2 regions of the Shinella sp. WSC3-e genome follow, and region 2 is predicted to be linked to the other one. Evidence: riboswitches for the same ligand, from Rfam matches in the RefSeq annotation. Region 2 holds a riboswitch; the other holds the start of a gene.
The links. A riboswitch is a leader RNA that binds a small molecule or an ion and turns the genes downstream of it on or off. The one in region 2 is predicted to bind thiamine pyrophosphate.

Region 1 (7,186 bases), 490 kb from region 2:
TTCCGGTCAGCGACGGACACCTCGATCGGGCCGGGCGGTGGTATCGCAGATACGGCTGGTGGAGCCTGCTCTTCAGCTGGATGCCGGTCATCGGCGATCCGCTGACGGTGGCGGCCGGCATCATGCGCGAACCCTTCCTGCGCTTCCTGGTCGTCGTTTCCATCGCCAAGTTCGGCCGCTACATCGTGCTCGCCGCCCTCGTGCTGCACTGGCTCTGAAATTTTTTCCGGAAGGAATGGAATGGGCGTCGCCCGGCTTTCGTATACTGGGGCATGAACGGAAAGACACCCGGCTTCAACGTGATCGGACAGCTCGCGGCGCTCAGGCGCTACGCGCTCTCCCTCGTGCGCAATCCGGACGAGGCCGAGGACCTGGTGCACGATGCGCTGGTCAAGGCATATGAGCGACAATCGACCTTCCGCACCGGCGCCAGCGTGCGCAACTGGCTGATGTCGATCCTGCACAATGCGCATGTCGACCGCCTGCGCCAGCGCCGCTCGCAGGAACGCCGCCACGATGCGGCGGCGGAACTGGCGGAGGCGTCCGTCCCGGCGAACCAGGACCATTCGGTGCGCCTGACGCAGTTGCGCAACGCCTTCTTCGCCCTGCCGGAAGACCAGCGCGAGGCCCTGCATCTCGTCGCGATCGAGGAGCTTTCCTATCAGGAGGCGGCCGAAACGCTGGGCATTCCGGTCGGCACGCTGATGTCGCGCGTCGCCCGCGCCCGCCAGCGGCTGCGCGCCTTCGAACAGAGCGGCGCGGCCGCTCCCGTCACACATCTCAGGCTCGTCGGAGGCACTGGCGATGACAAGCAATGATCCCATTCTCGAAACCGATCTCAACGCCTATGTCGACGAGCAGCTCGCCGTCGGCCGGCGCATCGAGGTGGAGGCCTATCTTTCGGAACGGCCGGAGGTCGCGGCGCAGGTCATGAAGGACCTGCGCGTGCGCGACGAGCTTCGCCTGGCGCTCGCCGACCATCGCACGGTGATCCGGCAGGAAACGCGCGAGGCCGCGCGGCTTCTGGAGCGCTCGCTGTCGCGCCGCCGCATCTTCTCCGTCTTCCGCCGCGCCGCGGCCATCGCCCTGTTCGTTGCCGCCGGCTGGACGGCCCATGCCGTGCTCGGCCCCTTCGGCGCCACCGAGGTCGTGGCCTCCACGCCGCCGCCCGCCTTCGTGGAGGAGGCCGTGCGCGCGCACAGGACGACGCTGCTGCGCGACACCATGGCCTCCCAGCCGGAGACCGAGACCTTCGATCCGGCCGAGATCCGCTCGGCAACCGCGATCGTGCTGCCGGACCTGCCGAAGGGCTGGGGCGTGATCGACACGCAGGTCTTCCCCTCCGCCTACGGCCCGAGCGTCGAGCTGGTGCTGGAACCGCGCAAGGACGAGCGCCTGTCGCTGTTCGCGGTACGCCCCGGCTCGTTCGCCGTGCAGCATGTCCTGCTCTTCCACGCCGACAATGCCCGGGCCGCCTACTGGCAGATCGGCGACGTCGCCTATGCGCTTGTGTCGGAAAGCCGCAAGGCCGACGACCTGGCGCAAACCGCGCGCGATCTCTCGCGCACGCTCTACTGATCAACCGCTTCCAAACCGAAGGAGACATTCGATGGACCCCGTACAACAGCGATTTGGCTACGGCGCGCAGGCGCAGTCGGCCGCCCTCTTCGACGAGGGCCTGCGCCAGCACATGCTGCGCGTCTACAACTACATGGGCGCAGGCCTCGTCATCACCGGCCTCGTCGCCTTTATCGTCGGCTCGACGCCGGCCCTCTACGTGCCGATCTTCTCCTCGCCGCTGAAGTGGGTGGTGATGCTGGCGCCGCTCGCCTTCGTCTTCTTCTTCTCGTTCAAGATCCAGACGATGTCGGCCAGCGCCGCGCAGATGACCTTCTGGGCCTTCTGCGCCGTCATGGGCCTGTCGCTCGCCTCGGTGTTCCTCGTCTTCACCGGTACGAGCATCGCCCGCACCTTCTTCATCGCCGCCACCATGTTCGGCACGACGAGCCTCTACGGCTATGTGACGAAGCGTGACCTGTCGAAGTTCGGCTCGTTCCTGATCATGGGCCTGATCGGCGTCATCATCGCCTCGATCGTCAACATCTTCCTCGGTTCGACCGCACTGCAGTTCGCCATCTCCGTGATCGGCATCGCCGTCTTCGTCGGCCTCACCGCCTGGGACACGCAGAACATCAAGGAACAGTATGCCGAGAACATCGACCAGGAATCGCAGCAGAAAATGGCCGTGTTCGGCGCGCTTTCGCTATACCTGAACTTCGTCAACATCTTCCAGCTCCTGCTGAATTTCACCGGCGAACGCGAGTAGTTTTCGCAAGGGATTTCAAAGAGAACGGCGGGGTAAAACCCCGCCGTTTCCGTTTGCCTCCACCCACTGCCGTCATCCTCGGCCTTGAGCCGAGGATCCACGTTCCGCCCGCGGCTATGGATGCTCGGGTCAAGCCCGAGCATGACCGAGGAGAGGGCGCCGCGAGAAACGGAACAAGCGGCCATATGGGTTGCATGGCTCGTTTCTGCAGCGTGTTTCGCGCAATATAACGTAAGCTTATTCTTACATATTTTACCCCGTTGACAAATCGCCACGCAGCGTCTTTGCTTAGGGCATTCACCAGGGGGGTCCCGACAAGGGGCTGAGATACTGCTGGCATTCGCAGCGCAGTGACCCGTTGAACCTGATCCAGTTCATACTGGCGTAGGGACGGTGCAAGCGCTGTAGAACCCGAAATCCGCAACCCGGATTCCGCCTACGCGTCCTTCCATCATTCCGGCTCTAGGACTGGGTCTCCAACCGCAAACTTGGAGCCTCACGATGAACATTGCCGCCCAGAAGCTCACCCCCACCGTCACGACGGGCGCCCTTCCCGCCTCGCGAAAGATCCACATAGCCGGCGAGCAGCACCCGGAGATCCGCGTGCCGATGCGCGAGATCGCGCTGCACCCGACCTCCGGCGAACCGCCGGTCATCGTCTACGACGCCTCCGGCCCCTATACCGACCCCGCCCATGTCGTCTCGATCGAGAGCGGCCTGCCGCGGCTGCGCGAAGCCTGGGTCGCGGCGCGCGGCGACACCGAGGACTATGAAGGCCGCCACATCCGCCCGGAAGACAACGGCTTTGCCTCCGGCGAACGGCTGACGCCGGAATTTCCCGTGCGCAACCGGCCGCGCCGGGCGAAGGACGGCAAGGCCGTCACCCAGCTCGCCTATGCCCGCGCCGGCATCATCACGCCGGAAATGGAATTCATCGCCATCCGCGAGAACCTCGGCCGCAAGGCCGCCAAAGAGGCGCTCATCCGCGACGGCGAGAGCTTCGGTGCCCATATCCCCGACTTCGTCACGCCGGAATTCGTTCGCCAGGAAGTCGCGAGCGGCCGGGCCATCATCCCGGCCAACATCAACCATCCGGAAGCCGAGCCGATGATCATCGGCCGGAATTTCCTGGTGAAGATCAATGCCAATATCGGCAATTCCGCCGTCACCTCCTCCATGGCGGAAGAGGTCGAGAAGATGGTCTGGGCGATCCGCTGGGGCGGCGATACGGTCATGGACCTTTCCACCGGCCGCAACATCCACAACATCCGCGAATGGATCATCCGCAATGCGCCGGTCCCGATCGGCACCGTGCCGCTCTACCAGGCGCTGGAGAAGGTGAACGGCATTGCCGAGGACCTCACCTGGGAGGTCTTCCGCGACACGCTGATCGAGCAGGCCGAACAGGGCGTCGACTATTTCACCATCCATGCCGGCGTGCGGCTCGCCTATATCCCGCTCACCGTGAACCGCGTCACCGGCATCGTCTCGCGCGGCGGCTCGATCATGGCCAAATGGTGTCTCCATCACCACCGGGAAAGCTTCCTCTACGAGCATTTCGAGGAGATCTGCGACATCTGCCGCGCCTATGACGTCTCCTTTTCGCTGGGCGATGGCCTCCGCCCCGGCTCGATCGCCGACGCCAACGACGCCGCGCAGTTCGCCGAACTCGAAACGCTCGGCGAGCTGACGCAGATCGCGTGGGCAAAGGATTGCCAGGTGATGATCGAAGGCCCCGGCCATGTGCCGATGCACAAGATCAAGGAGAACATGGACAAGCAGCTGAGGACCTGCGGCGAGGCGCCCTTCTACACGCTCGGGCCGCTGACGACCGACATCGCCCCCGGCTACGACCACATCACCTCGGGCATCGGCGCCGCGATGATCGGCTGGTTCGGCACGGCCATGCTCTGCTACGTCACGCCGAAGGAACATCTCGGCCTGCCCGACCGCGACGACGTGAAGGTCGGCGTCATCACCTACAAGATCGCCGCCCACGCCGCCGACCTCGCCAAGGGCCATCCGGCGGCGAAGATCCGCGACGACGCGCTGTCGCGCGCCCGCTTCGAGTTCCGCTGGGAGGACCAGTTCAACCTCTCGCTCGATCCGGAGACCGCGCGCGCGTTCCACGACGAGACGCTGCCGAAGGAGGCGCACAAGGTGGCGCATTTCTGCTCCATGTGCGGCCCGAAATTCTGCTCCATGCGCATCTCGCACGATATCCGCGCCGAGGCGCAGAAGGAGGGACTGGAGGCCATGGCGGCGAAATATCGCGACGGCGGCGACCTTTATATGCCGCTTGCCGGCGCCCCGGCCGGAGAATGACCATGCGCGTCCTCGTCAAGGGGGCCGGCGTTGCCGGCCTCACGGTCGCCTGGCAGCTCTATCGCCACGGTTTCGACGTCACCATCACCGAGCGCGCCGAAAAGGTGGGCCTCGGGGCCTCCGGCTTTGCCGGCGGCATGCTGGCACCCTGGTGCGAGCGGGAGAGCGCGGAGGAGCCCGTGCTCACGCTCGGCCGCTCGGCCGCCGACTGGTGGGAGGCGGCCGTGCCCGGCCATGTCAGCCGCCAGGGAACGCTGGTCGTTGCCGCCGGCCGCGATGCCGGGGAGCTCGACCGCTTCGCCCGCCGCACGAGCGGCTGGGAATGGCTGGATGCCGCGGCCATCGCCGAGCTGGAGCCGGATCTCGCCGGCCGCTTCCCCAAGGCCCTGTTCTTCCGGCAGGAGGCCCATCTCGATCCGCAACGGGCGCTCTCGGCCCTCACCGCCGGGCTGGAGGAGGCGCGCATGCGCTTCCTCTTCGGCGCGGACGGCACGCCGGATGCGGCACGCTACGACCGCGTGGTCGACTGCACCGGCGCGGCCCGGATCGGCCAGCTGCCGGACCTCCGGGGCGTGCGCGGCGAGATGCTCTATGTGGAAACCCCGGAGATCAACCTCTCCCGCCCTGTCCGCCTGCTGCATCCGCGCCATCCGATCTATGTCGTACCGCGCGGAAGGAACCGTTTCATGGTGGGCGCAACCATGATCGAGAGCGCCGACGGCGGCGGCATCACCGCCCGCTCGCTCATGGAACTGCTGAACGCCGCCTACACGCTGCACCCGGCCTTTGGCGAGGCGCGGCTCACGGAAACCGGTGCCGGCATCCGCCCGGCCTATCCCGACAACCTGCCGCGCGTGAGCGAGCATGATGGCACGCTCCATGTGAACGGCCTCTATCGCCACGGCTTCCTGCTGGCCCCCGCCATGGCGGCGGAGGTCGCGCGGCGGCTTCTTGCAGAACAGGCACGACCGGAAAGGAGGGCATCATGACCTTCATCATCAACGGCGAGGAACAGGAGGTCGCGGCCGCGACGCTCGCCGACCTCCTCTCCGTTCTCGATTATGAGGGCGAATGGCTGGCGACGGCGGTCAACGGCGAGCTGGTGCACCGCGAGGACCGCGCCGGCTTCACGCTCGGCGCACGCGATCGCATCGAGATCCTCTCGCCCATGCAGGGAGGCTGACATGCTGAAGCTCTACGATAAGGAGGTGCGCTCGCGCCTGCTGCTCGGCACCGCCCGCTATCCCTCCCCCGCGATCCTCGCCGAGGCCGTGCGCCGCGCGAAGGCGGAGATCGTCACCGTGTCGCTGCGGCGGGAAACCGCCGGCGGCAAGGCGGGTGGCGCGTTCTTCGAGCTGATCCATGCGCTCGGCGTGCATGTCCTGCCCAACACCGCCGGCTGCCACAGCGTGCAGGAGGCCGTGCTGACAGCGAAGATGGCGCGTGAGGTCTTCCGCACGGACTGGATCAAGCTGGAGGTGATCGGCCATCACGACACCCTGCAGCCCGACGTCTTCGGCCTCGTCGAGGCGACGCGCATCCTGACGGGCGAAGGCTTCCAGGTCTTCCCCTATACGACGGACGACCTCGTCGTCGCGGAAAAGCTGGTCGAGGCCGGCTGCCGCGTGCTGATGCCCTGGTGCGCGCCGATCGGCTCGGCCATGGGACCAGTGAATCCGATGGCGCTGCGCACCTTCCGGGCGCATTTCCCCGACGTGCCGCTGATCGTCGATGCCGGCATCGGCCGCCCCTCGCACGCCGCCGGCGTCATGGAACTCGGCTATGACGCCGTGCTGCTCAACACCGCCGTCGCCGGCGCCGGCGATCCGGCGGCGATGGCAGAAGCCTTCGCGCTCGCCATCGATGCCGGCCGCCTCGCCCATGCCGCCGTGCCGCTGGAGCCTCGCGACATGGCCGTTCCCTCCACCCCCGTCATCGGAAAGGCCGTCTTCTCATGACGCTCGATCCCTTCTACCTCATCGTCGACAGCGCCGACTGGATCGACCGGCTCGTGCCGGTCGGCGTGAAACTCGTGCAGCTGCGCATGAAGAACACGCCGGACTATCGCCTGCGTGACGAGATCCGCAGGGCGAAAGCCACATGCACCGAACATGGCTGCCAGCTCATCGTCAACGACTACTGGCAGATCGCCATCGAGGAGGGCTGCGATTACGTGCATCTCGGACAGGAGGATCTGGCGACCGCCGATGTCGGCGCCATCCGCGCGGCCGGAATGAAGCTCGGCCTTTCCACCCATGACGATGCCGAGCTCGACATCGCGCTTGCGGCAAGGCCCGACTATGTGGCGCTCGGCCCGGTCTGGCCGACGATCCTGAAGAAGATGAAATGGGCGCCGCAAGGCGTCGGGCGGCTCAGGGACTGGAAGACGCGCATCGCACCGCTTCCCCTCGTCGCCATCGGCGGGCTCAACCCGGATCGCCTGTCGGCCGTCTTCGAAAACGGCGCCGACAGCGCCGCCGTGGTGACCGACATCACGCTGAACGCCGATCCGGAGGCGCGCACGCGCGAATGGAT
Region 2 (7,186 bases):
TGCGCATATTCATGCGTCGTCATGCCTTCCGGCCGGTCCAGCGGCTCAAGCGCCAAGTTGCCCAATCCATCCCTCCACGAAAGGCTGCCAGATGCTATCCTATGCTTTGTGACAGGTTCTAGCAGCTTGACCCCCGACAAGAAAGTGTGCATATTTTGAAAATGTGATCACAAAAATAATTATGTGATACGGAAGGGAACCATGACTCCGAACGACGATGCCAATTGGCTGATCAATGCCGACGGCGTGGAGAGCATCCAGGCCGTGGTCTGCGACCTGAACGGCATCCTGCGCGGCAAGCGCGTGCCCGTCGGGCAGGCGGAAAAAGTGCTGAAGGGCGGCATCCGCATGCCGCTGTCCATCGTGGGCGTGGACGTGTGGGGCGAGGACATCGTCGGCTCCAGCCATGTCTTCGCCTCGGGCGACATGGACGGCATCTGCAGCCCGACCGGCCGCGGCGCGCTGCCCGTCAACTGGACGCTGAAGCCGTCGGCCGTCGTGCCGCTCTGGCTGTTCAAGGAGGACGGCACCCCCTTCCTCGCCGATCCGCGCCAGGCGCTCGCCAACATCGTCCGGCAGTACCACGAACTGGGCCTGCGCCCCGTCGTCGCCTCGGAAATGGAATTCTACCTGATCGACGCCGAGCCCGACCATGCCGAGCCGCCGATCTCGCCCTATACCGGCAAGCGGCTCGATTCCGACGCCATCCTCTCGATCGACGAGCTCGACGATTTCGGCCAGTTCTTCTCCGACGTCTATGCGGAATGCGAGCGGCAGAACGTGCCGGCGGATTCTGCCGTCGCGGAAAACGGCATCGGCCAGTTCGAAATCAACCTGATGCATTCCGACGACCCGTTGAAGGCCGCCGACGACGCGCTGTTCTTCAAGCGCATCATCAAGGGCGTCGCGCGCAAGCACGGCTTTGCCGCCACCTTCATGGCAAAACCCTACGGCATGCGCTCGGGCAGCGGCATGCACATGCATTTCAGCCTGATCGACGAAGACGGCAACAACGTCTTCGACAACGGCACGCCCGAAGGCTCCGACATCATGAAACACGCCGTCGCGGGCCTGACGCGCGGCATGGCGGAATCGACGCTGCTCTTCGCGCCGCACTTCAACTCCTACCGCCGCCTGCGCCCCGACACGCACGCGCCGACCTCCGTCTCCTGGGGCTACGAGAACCGCACCGCCGCCATCCGCATTCCCGGCGGCAGCAACAAGGCGCGGCGCATCGAGCACCGCGTCGCCGGCGCGGACGCAAACCCCTACCTCGTCATGGCCGGCATTCTCGGTGCCGCCCTCGTCGGCATCCGCAACACCTGGGAGCCGCCGGCGCCGGTTTCGGGCCGCGCCTATCAATCGCAGCTGCCGCGCATTCCCTCGGAATGGGGTTCGGCCGTCACCGCTTTCGAGAACGGCGCGATCGTCTCGGAGATCTTCGACACCGACCTTCGCTCCATGCTGATCGCCTGCAAGCGGCAGGAGATCGCCGGTTTTGCCGAACAGGTGACCGACTTCGAATTCAGCGCCTATCTGGAAATCGTCTGATGGCCAACACGCAATCCTATGCCGGCGACGGCACCTATCCCGACAGCTACTACGCCGCTTCCCGCAACATCGTCCGCACGCCGAAAGTGCTCGAGGGCGCGGTCACGGCCGATGTCGCCGTGCTCGGCGCCGGCTATTCCGGCCTTTCCACCGCCATCCACCTTGCCGAAAAGGGCTACAAGGTGGTGATGGTCGAGGGGGCGGGCATCGGCTGGGGCGCTTCGGGGCGCAATGGCGGCCAGATCGTCAACGGCCTCAATGCCAGCCTCGATACCATCAAGCGCCGCTACGGCGATCAGGCCGGCGCCTTCGTCGGCGGTCTCGTGCAGGAGGGCGGCAGGATCATCCGCCGCCTGGTCTCGCAGTATAATATCGATTGTGACCTAAAGGACGGCAACATCTACGCCGCCTACACGCCCGCCCACATGAAGGACCTCGAGCACAAGAAGGCCCTGTGGAAGAGCTACGGCATGGACGACCACCAGATGCTCGACAAGGCGGCGATGCGAAAGCTCGTCAACACCGACGCCTATATCGGCGGCATGCTGGATACGACCGGCGGCCACATGCACCCGCTCAACCTCACGCTTGGCGAGGCCAGGGCGCTGGAATCGCTCGGCGGCGTGATCTACGAGCAGTCGCCCGTCACCCGTGTCGAGCACGAGGCGGAAAAGCCCGTCATCCACACGGCAAAGGGCAGCGTCACGGCAAATGTCGCCGTCATCTGCGGCAATGCCTATCTCGGCCATGTCGTGCCGAAGCTCGTCTCGCGCGTCATGCCGGTCTCCACCCAGATGATCGCCACCGAGCCGCTCGGCGCCGAGCGCGCCGATGCGCTGATCCCGAGCGACATGTGCGTGGAGGACGTGCGCTACATCCTCGATTATTTCCGCCTGTCGGCCGACAAGCGCATGATCTTCGGCGGCGGCACCGTCTACGGCGGCACGGACCCGGCCGACGTCAGGGCGAAGATCCGCCCGAACCTCGAAAAGGTCTTCCCCTCGCTGAAGGGCGTGAAGATCGATTATGCCTGGAGCGGCAATTTCGCCCTTTCCTTCTCGCGCGTGCCGCAGATGGGCAAGATCGGCAAGAACACCTATTTCGCCCACGGCTACAGCGGCCACGGCGTCACCGGCTCGCATCTCTTCGGCCGCATCCTCAGCGAGGCGATCGACGGCGACCTCTCGCGTTTCAGCCAGTTCGAGAAACTGCCCTGGATCCCCTTCCCGGGCGGGCGCATGTTCCGCGCGCAATATTCCACCATCGGCTCCTGGTGGTACCAGTTCAAGGACGCCTTCGGTCTTTGAGGCCGATATGGAAGGCCGGCGCTTTGGCCGGCCTCAGACTGTTGAGGGTCAAACCTCTCCCCACCCACTGCCGTCATCCTCGGCTTTGAGCCGAGGATCCACAGTCGCGGCGAGCCAGCGGATGGATGGTCGGGTCAAGCCCGACCATGACGAAGGGGAGGTTTGGTAGCCGGCGCCAGCACCGGCCTTCCGCTTGCCCCTTGCGCGCCGCCTCGCGCAGGATTATGCCTTGCCTTGCTCTAACGGGGTGCCCGGGGTTCTTTCCTCCGGCTGAGAGGCGGTTTCGCCAACCCGAAGAACCTGATCCGGCTCGTACCGGCGGAGGGATTAGACGGCACATCCAGCGCCCTACTCCCGTTTTGTGAACAGCAAGGAGGCGCGGATGCGCAAGACTTCTCTTTCCACCATCGCGGCACTCGCCGTTTCCCTCGCCTTTCCCGCGCTCGCGCAGGAAAAGACGCTGACCGTCTACACCTATGAGAGCTTCGTCGCCGAATGGGGCCCCGGCCCCAAGGTCAAGGAAGCCTTCGAGAAGACCTGCGGCTGCACCGTCGAGTGGGTCGGCGTCGCCGACGGCGTCGAACTTTTGACGCGCCTGAAACTCGAAGGCGAGGGCACGAAGGCCGACCTGGTGCTCGGCCTCGACACCAACCTGATCACCGAGGCCAAGGCGACCGGCCTCTTCGAGGCGCACGGCCTTTCGCCGGCGGACCTCACCGTGCCCGGCGGTTTTTCGGACGACACGTTCCTGCCCTATGACTACGGCCATTTCGCCGTCGTCTATGACAGCGAGACGCTCAAGAACCCGCCGACGAGCCTGAAGGATCTCGTCGAGGGCGATCCCTCGCAGAAGATCGTCATCGAGGATCCGCGCACCTCGACGCCGGGTCTCGGCCTCCTGCTCTGGGTGAAGTCGGTCTATGGCGACAAGGCGGGCGAGGCGTGGGGCAAACTGAAGGACCGCGTGCTGACCGTCACGCCCGGCTGGTCGGAAGCCTACGGCCTCTTCACCAAGGGCGAGGCGCCGATGGTGCTGTCCTACACGACCTCGCCGGCCTACCATGTCATCGCGGAACAGACCGAGCGCTACAAGGCCGCTGCCTTCTCCGAGGGCCACTACGTGCAGATCGAGGTCGCCGGCCTGACGCGCACCGCCGACGACAAGGACCTTGCCCGCCAGTTCCTGACCTTCATGATCGGCCCGGACTTCCAGTCGATCATCCCGGAGACCAACTGGATGATGCCGGCCGCAAAGACGAAGGACCCGCTGCCGGCCGCCTTCGACGCGCTGGTGAAGCCGGAAAAGACCTTCCTGATGCCGTCGGACGAAGTCGCGGCCAACCGCAAGGCCTGGATTGACGAATGGCTGACGGCGATGAGCGCCAAGTAACGTGATCTTCGCCCGCACTGAGCGACGAACGCTGCGTGTCGCCGGGGGCCTCGCCCTCGGCACCGTGCTCGCCTTCGTCGGTGCGGCGACGGCCGTGCTTCTCGCCCATGCCGGCCCCGGCGCCGGTGCGCCGCTCCTCGATGCCTATACCGGGCGCGTCGCGCGGTTCACGCTGCTGCAGGCGACGCTCTCCACGCTGCTGTCCGTCCTCCTCGCCATTCCTATCGCCCGGGCGCTCGCCCGGCAGCGGGATTTTCCGGGCCGCGTCTGGATCATCCGGCTGTCCGTCGTGCCGCTCGGCCTGCCGGCGCTGGTCGCCGCGCTCGGCGTCATCGAGATCTGGGGCCGGCAGGGCGTCGTCAACGACCTGCTCGGGCTTGCCGGGCTGCAGAGCCCGGTCAGCGTCTACGGGCTTGCCGGCATCCTGATCGCCCACGTCTTCTTCAACTTGCCGCTCGCCGCGCGCTTCCTGCTGGCGGCCCTCGACCGCATTCCGGCGGAATACTGGCTGACCTCCGCCAATCTCGGCATGGGCGGCGGTGCGGTGTTCCGGCTCATCGAATGGCCGGTGATCCGGCGGATCCTGCCGGGCATCGCCGGCCTCGTCTTCATGCTCTGCGCGACGAGCTTCACCATCGTTCTGACGCTCGGCGGCGGACCGGCGGCGACCACGATCGAAGTGGCGATCTACCAGGCGCTGCGCTTCGATTTCGACCCCGAGCGCGCCGTGCTGCTCGCCTTCCTGCAGATCCTCGTCACGGCAAGCCTGCTCTGGCTGATCTCGCTGTTCGGCCGCCCGCCTGAGGAAGGCATGACGGCGGGCCGCGCCATCCGCCGCTTCGACGGCCGCGGGCGCCGCCTCCCCGACGGCCTCGTCATCCTTCTCTTCACCCTCTTCACCGCCGCCCCGCTCGCCGCCACCCTCGTCTCGGGCCTTTCCGCCGATCTCGTCCGGCTGGCGCTCGATCCGCTGCTGCACCGGGCGCTCCTCACCAGCCTCGCCATTTCCTTCGCCTCGGCCTGCCTCAGCCTCGCGATCGCGCTGCCCATCGTGCTCGTGCCGCGACTTGCCGAAACGGGCGAGGCGGGCATCGCGACGCGGCTGATGGGCCGCGCGCTGCCGGCAGTCGGTTCGCTCATTCTGCTCGTGCCGCCGGTCGTCGTCGCCACGGGCTGGTTCCTCGTGCTGAGGACTTTCGGCGAGACCGGGCGCTTCGCCCCCGCCGTCATCACCGTCCTCAACGCGCTGATGGCGCTGCCCTTCGTCGTGCGCGTGCTGGAGCCGGCCTATCGCACCCATCTTGCGCGCACCGCGCGGCTCGCGCTCAGCCTCGGCGTCACCGGATTGCATCGCCTGCGATGGATCGACCTGCCGGCCCTGAAGAAGCCGCTGCTCACGGCCTTCGCCTTCGCCATGGCGCTGTCGCTCGGCGATCTCGGCGCCGTCGCCATTTTCGGCGCGGAAGGCTTCGTCACCCTGCCCTGGCTGCTTTTCTCCCGCATGGCGAGCTATCGCACGGCGGACGCCGCCGGCATCGCGCTGCTGCTCGGCGTGATATGCCTTCTCCTGACGCTGCCCTCGACCACGGCGGAGCGCCCGACCGAAAGACAAAGCGCCGATGCCTGACCTTGCCATCCGCCTCGCCGACGTCACCGTGCGCTTCGAGGAGAAGCGGCTTTCCTTCGACTGCGCCATTCCCGCCGGCGCAGCAGTCGCCGTGGCAGGCCCCTCGGGCGCGGGAAAATCGACACTGTTCAACGTGATCGCCGGCTTCCAGGCGCCGGCTTCGGGCGATGTCCGGCTGCTCGGCGAAGACATGGCAGGGCGGGACCCCGCGGAACGGCCGGTCTCGATCATCTTCCAGGACAACAACCTCTTTGCGCATCTGACGATCGCCGACAATGTCGGCCTCGGCATCGATCCCGCGCTGCGGCTGGACGCGCCGGCGCGCCAGCGCGTGTTCACGGCGCTCGCGCGCGTCGGCCTCGGCGGCTACGAGCGGCGCCTGCCGGGCTCGCTCTCCGGCGGCGAGCGGCAGCGCGTGGCGCTCGCCCGCGCCCTCGTGCGGCGCCGGCCAATCCTGCTGCTCGATGAGCCCTTCGCCGCGCTCGATCCGGCCATGCGGGCGGAGATGGCGAAACTTCTGGCGGAACTGCGCGACGAAACGAAGAGCACGATGCTCTTCATCACGCATCAGCCGGAGGACATCCGCCGGCTGGCCGACCGGGTGATGTTCCTGGAGGCGGGCGCGATCCTTCTCGACGAGCCCGCCGGCGATTTCCTCTCGCGGCGCGAACCGCCGGCCGTTGCAAAATTCCTCGGTCATTCCGCGCTTTAGCAGCACGGCCGGCAGGGCATCCCGGCGGCACGCCACAATTTGGACGCCCCCCTGTGTCACCGGAGCCACAAGGGAAGCGTTTGTCGAATCGGGAGTTGCCGGCCAGGTATGGTGCGTCTATCTCATCCATTCGAGGACCCGGTTCGGGCTGTGGGCAAGAGATATGGCGAGAGCAACGCAGGAAGCTGCAATGGTATGCGGACGCGGGGTTTTGAGGCCCCTTGCGGCGTTGATGCTTGCCGGCACGCTGCTGTCAGGCTGCCAGTCGATCATCGAGCAGACCTATGAGCCGACGATCTCGCCCTCATCCAATCCGCAGATCGTCGAAGAGGTGCAGAAGAACGACCCGCGCGCCCAGATGGGCGCCCGCGAGCACCCGCGCATCGTCGCAAGCTACGGCGGCGAATACAAGGACGCCAAGACCGAGCGGCTCGTCGCCCGCATTGCCGGCGCGCTGACGCTCGTTTCGGAAAACCCGAACCAGTCCTACCGCATCACCATCCTGAATTCTCCCGCGATCAACGCCTTCGCGCTGCCGGGCGGCTATCTCTACGTTACCCGCGGCCTGCTGGCGCTCGCCAACGACGCCTCGGAGGTCG

Region 1: it holds a riboswitch for thiamine pyrophosphate, as region 2 does, so the genes downstream of both, thiC (phosphomethylpyrimidine synthase ThiC) here and thiB (thiamine ABC transporter substrate binding subunit) in region 2, are expected to answer to the same signal.

What each region holds. Positions count from the first base shown of each region.
Region 1 is NZ_OZ000530.1:3,191,225-3,198,410, forward strand. It holds gene AABF56_RS15820 (YqaA family protein) at 1-218, shown strand, start outside; gene AABF56_RS15825 (sigma-70 family RNA polymerase sigma factor) at 273-818, shown strand; gene AABF56_RS15830 (anti-sigma factor family protein) at 805-1,578, shown strand; gene AABF56_RS15835 (Bax inhibitor-1/YccA family protein) at 1,610-2,326, shown strand; TPP riboswitch at 2,619-2,735, shown strand; gene thiC (phosphomethylpyrimidine synthase ThiC) at 2,828-4,651, shown strand; gene thiO (glycine oxidase ThiO) at 4,654-5,640, shown strand; gene thiS (sulfur carrier protein ThiS) at 5,637-5,834, shown strand; gene AABF56_RS15855 (thiazole synthase) at 5,836-6,609, shown strand; gene AABF56_RS15860 (thiamine phosphate synthase) at 6,606-7,186, shown strand, end outside.
Region 2 is NZ_OZ000530.1:3,685,329-3,692,514, forward strand. It holds gene AABF56_RS18160 (GntR family transcriptional regulator) at 1-23, opposite strand, end outside; gene AABF56_RS18165 (glutamine synthetase family protein) at 202-1,551, shown strand; gene AABF56_RS18170 (NAD(P)/FAD-dependent oxidoreductase) at 1,551-2,858, shown strand; TPP riboswitch at 3,092-3,202, shown strand; gene thiB (thiamine ABC transporter substrate binding subunit) at 3,241-4,248, shown strand; gene thiP (thiamine/thiamine pyrophosphate ABC transporter permease) at 4,250-5,875, shown strand; gene thiQ (thiamine ABC transporter ATP-binding protein) at 5,868-6,587, shown strand; gene AABF56_RS18190 (M48 family metalloprotease) at 6,778-7,186, shown strand, end outside.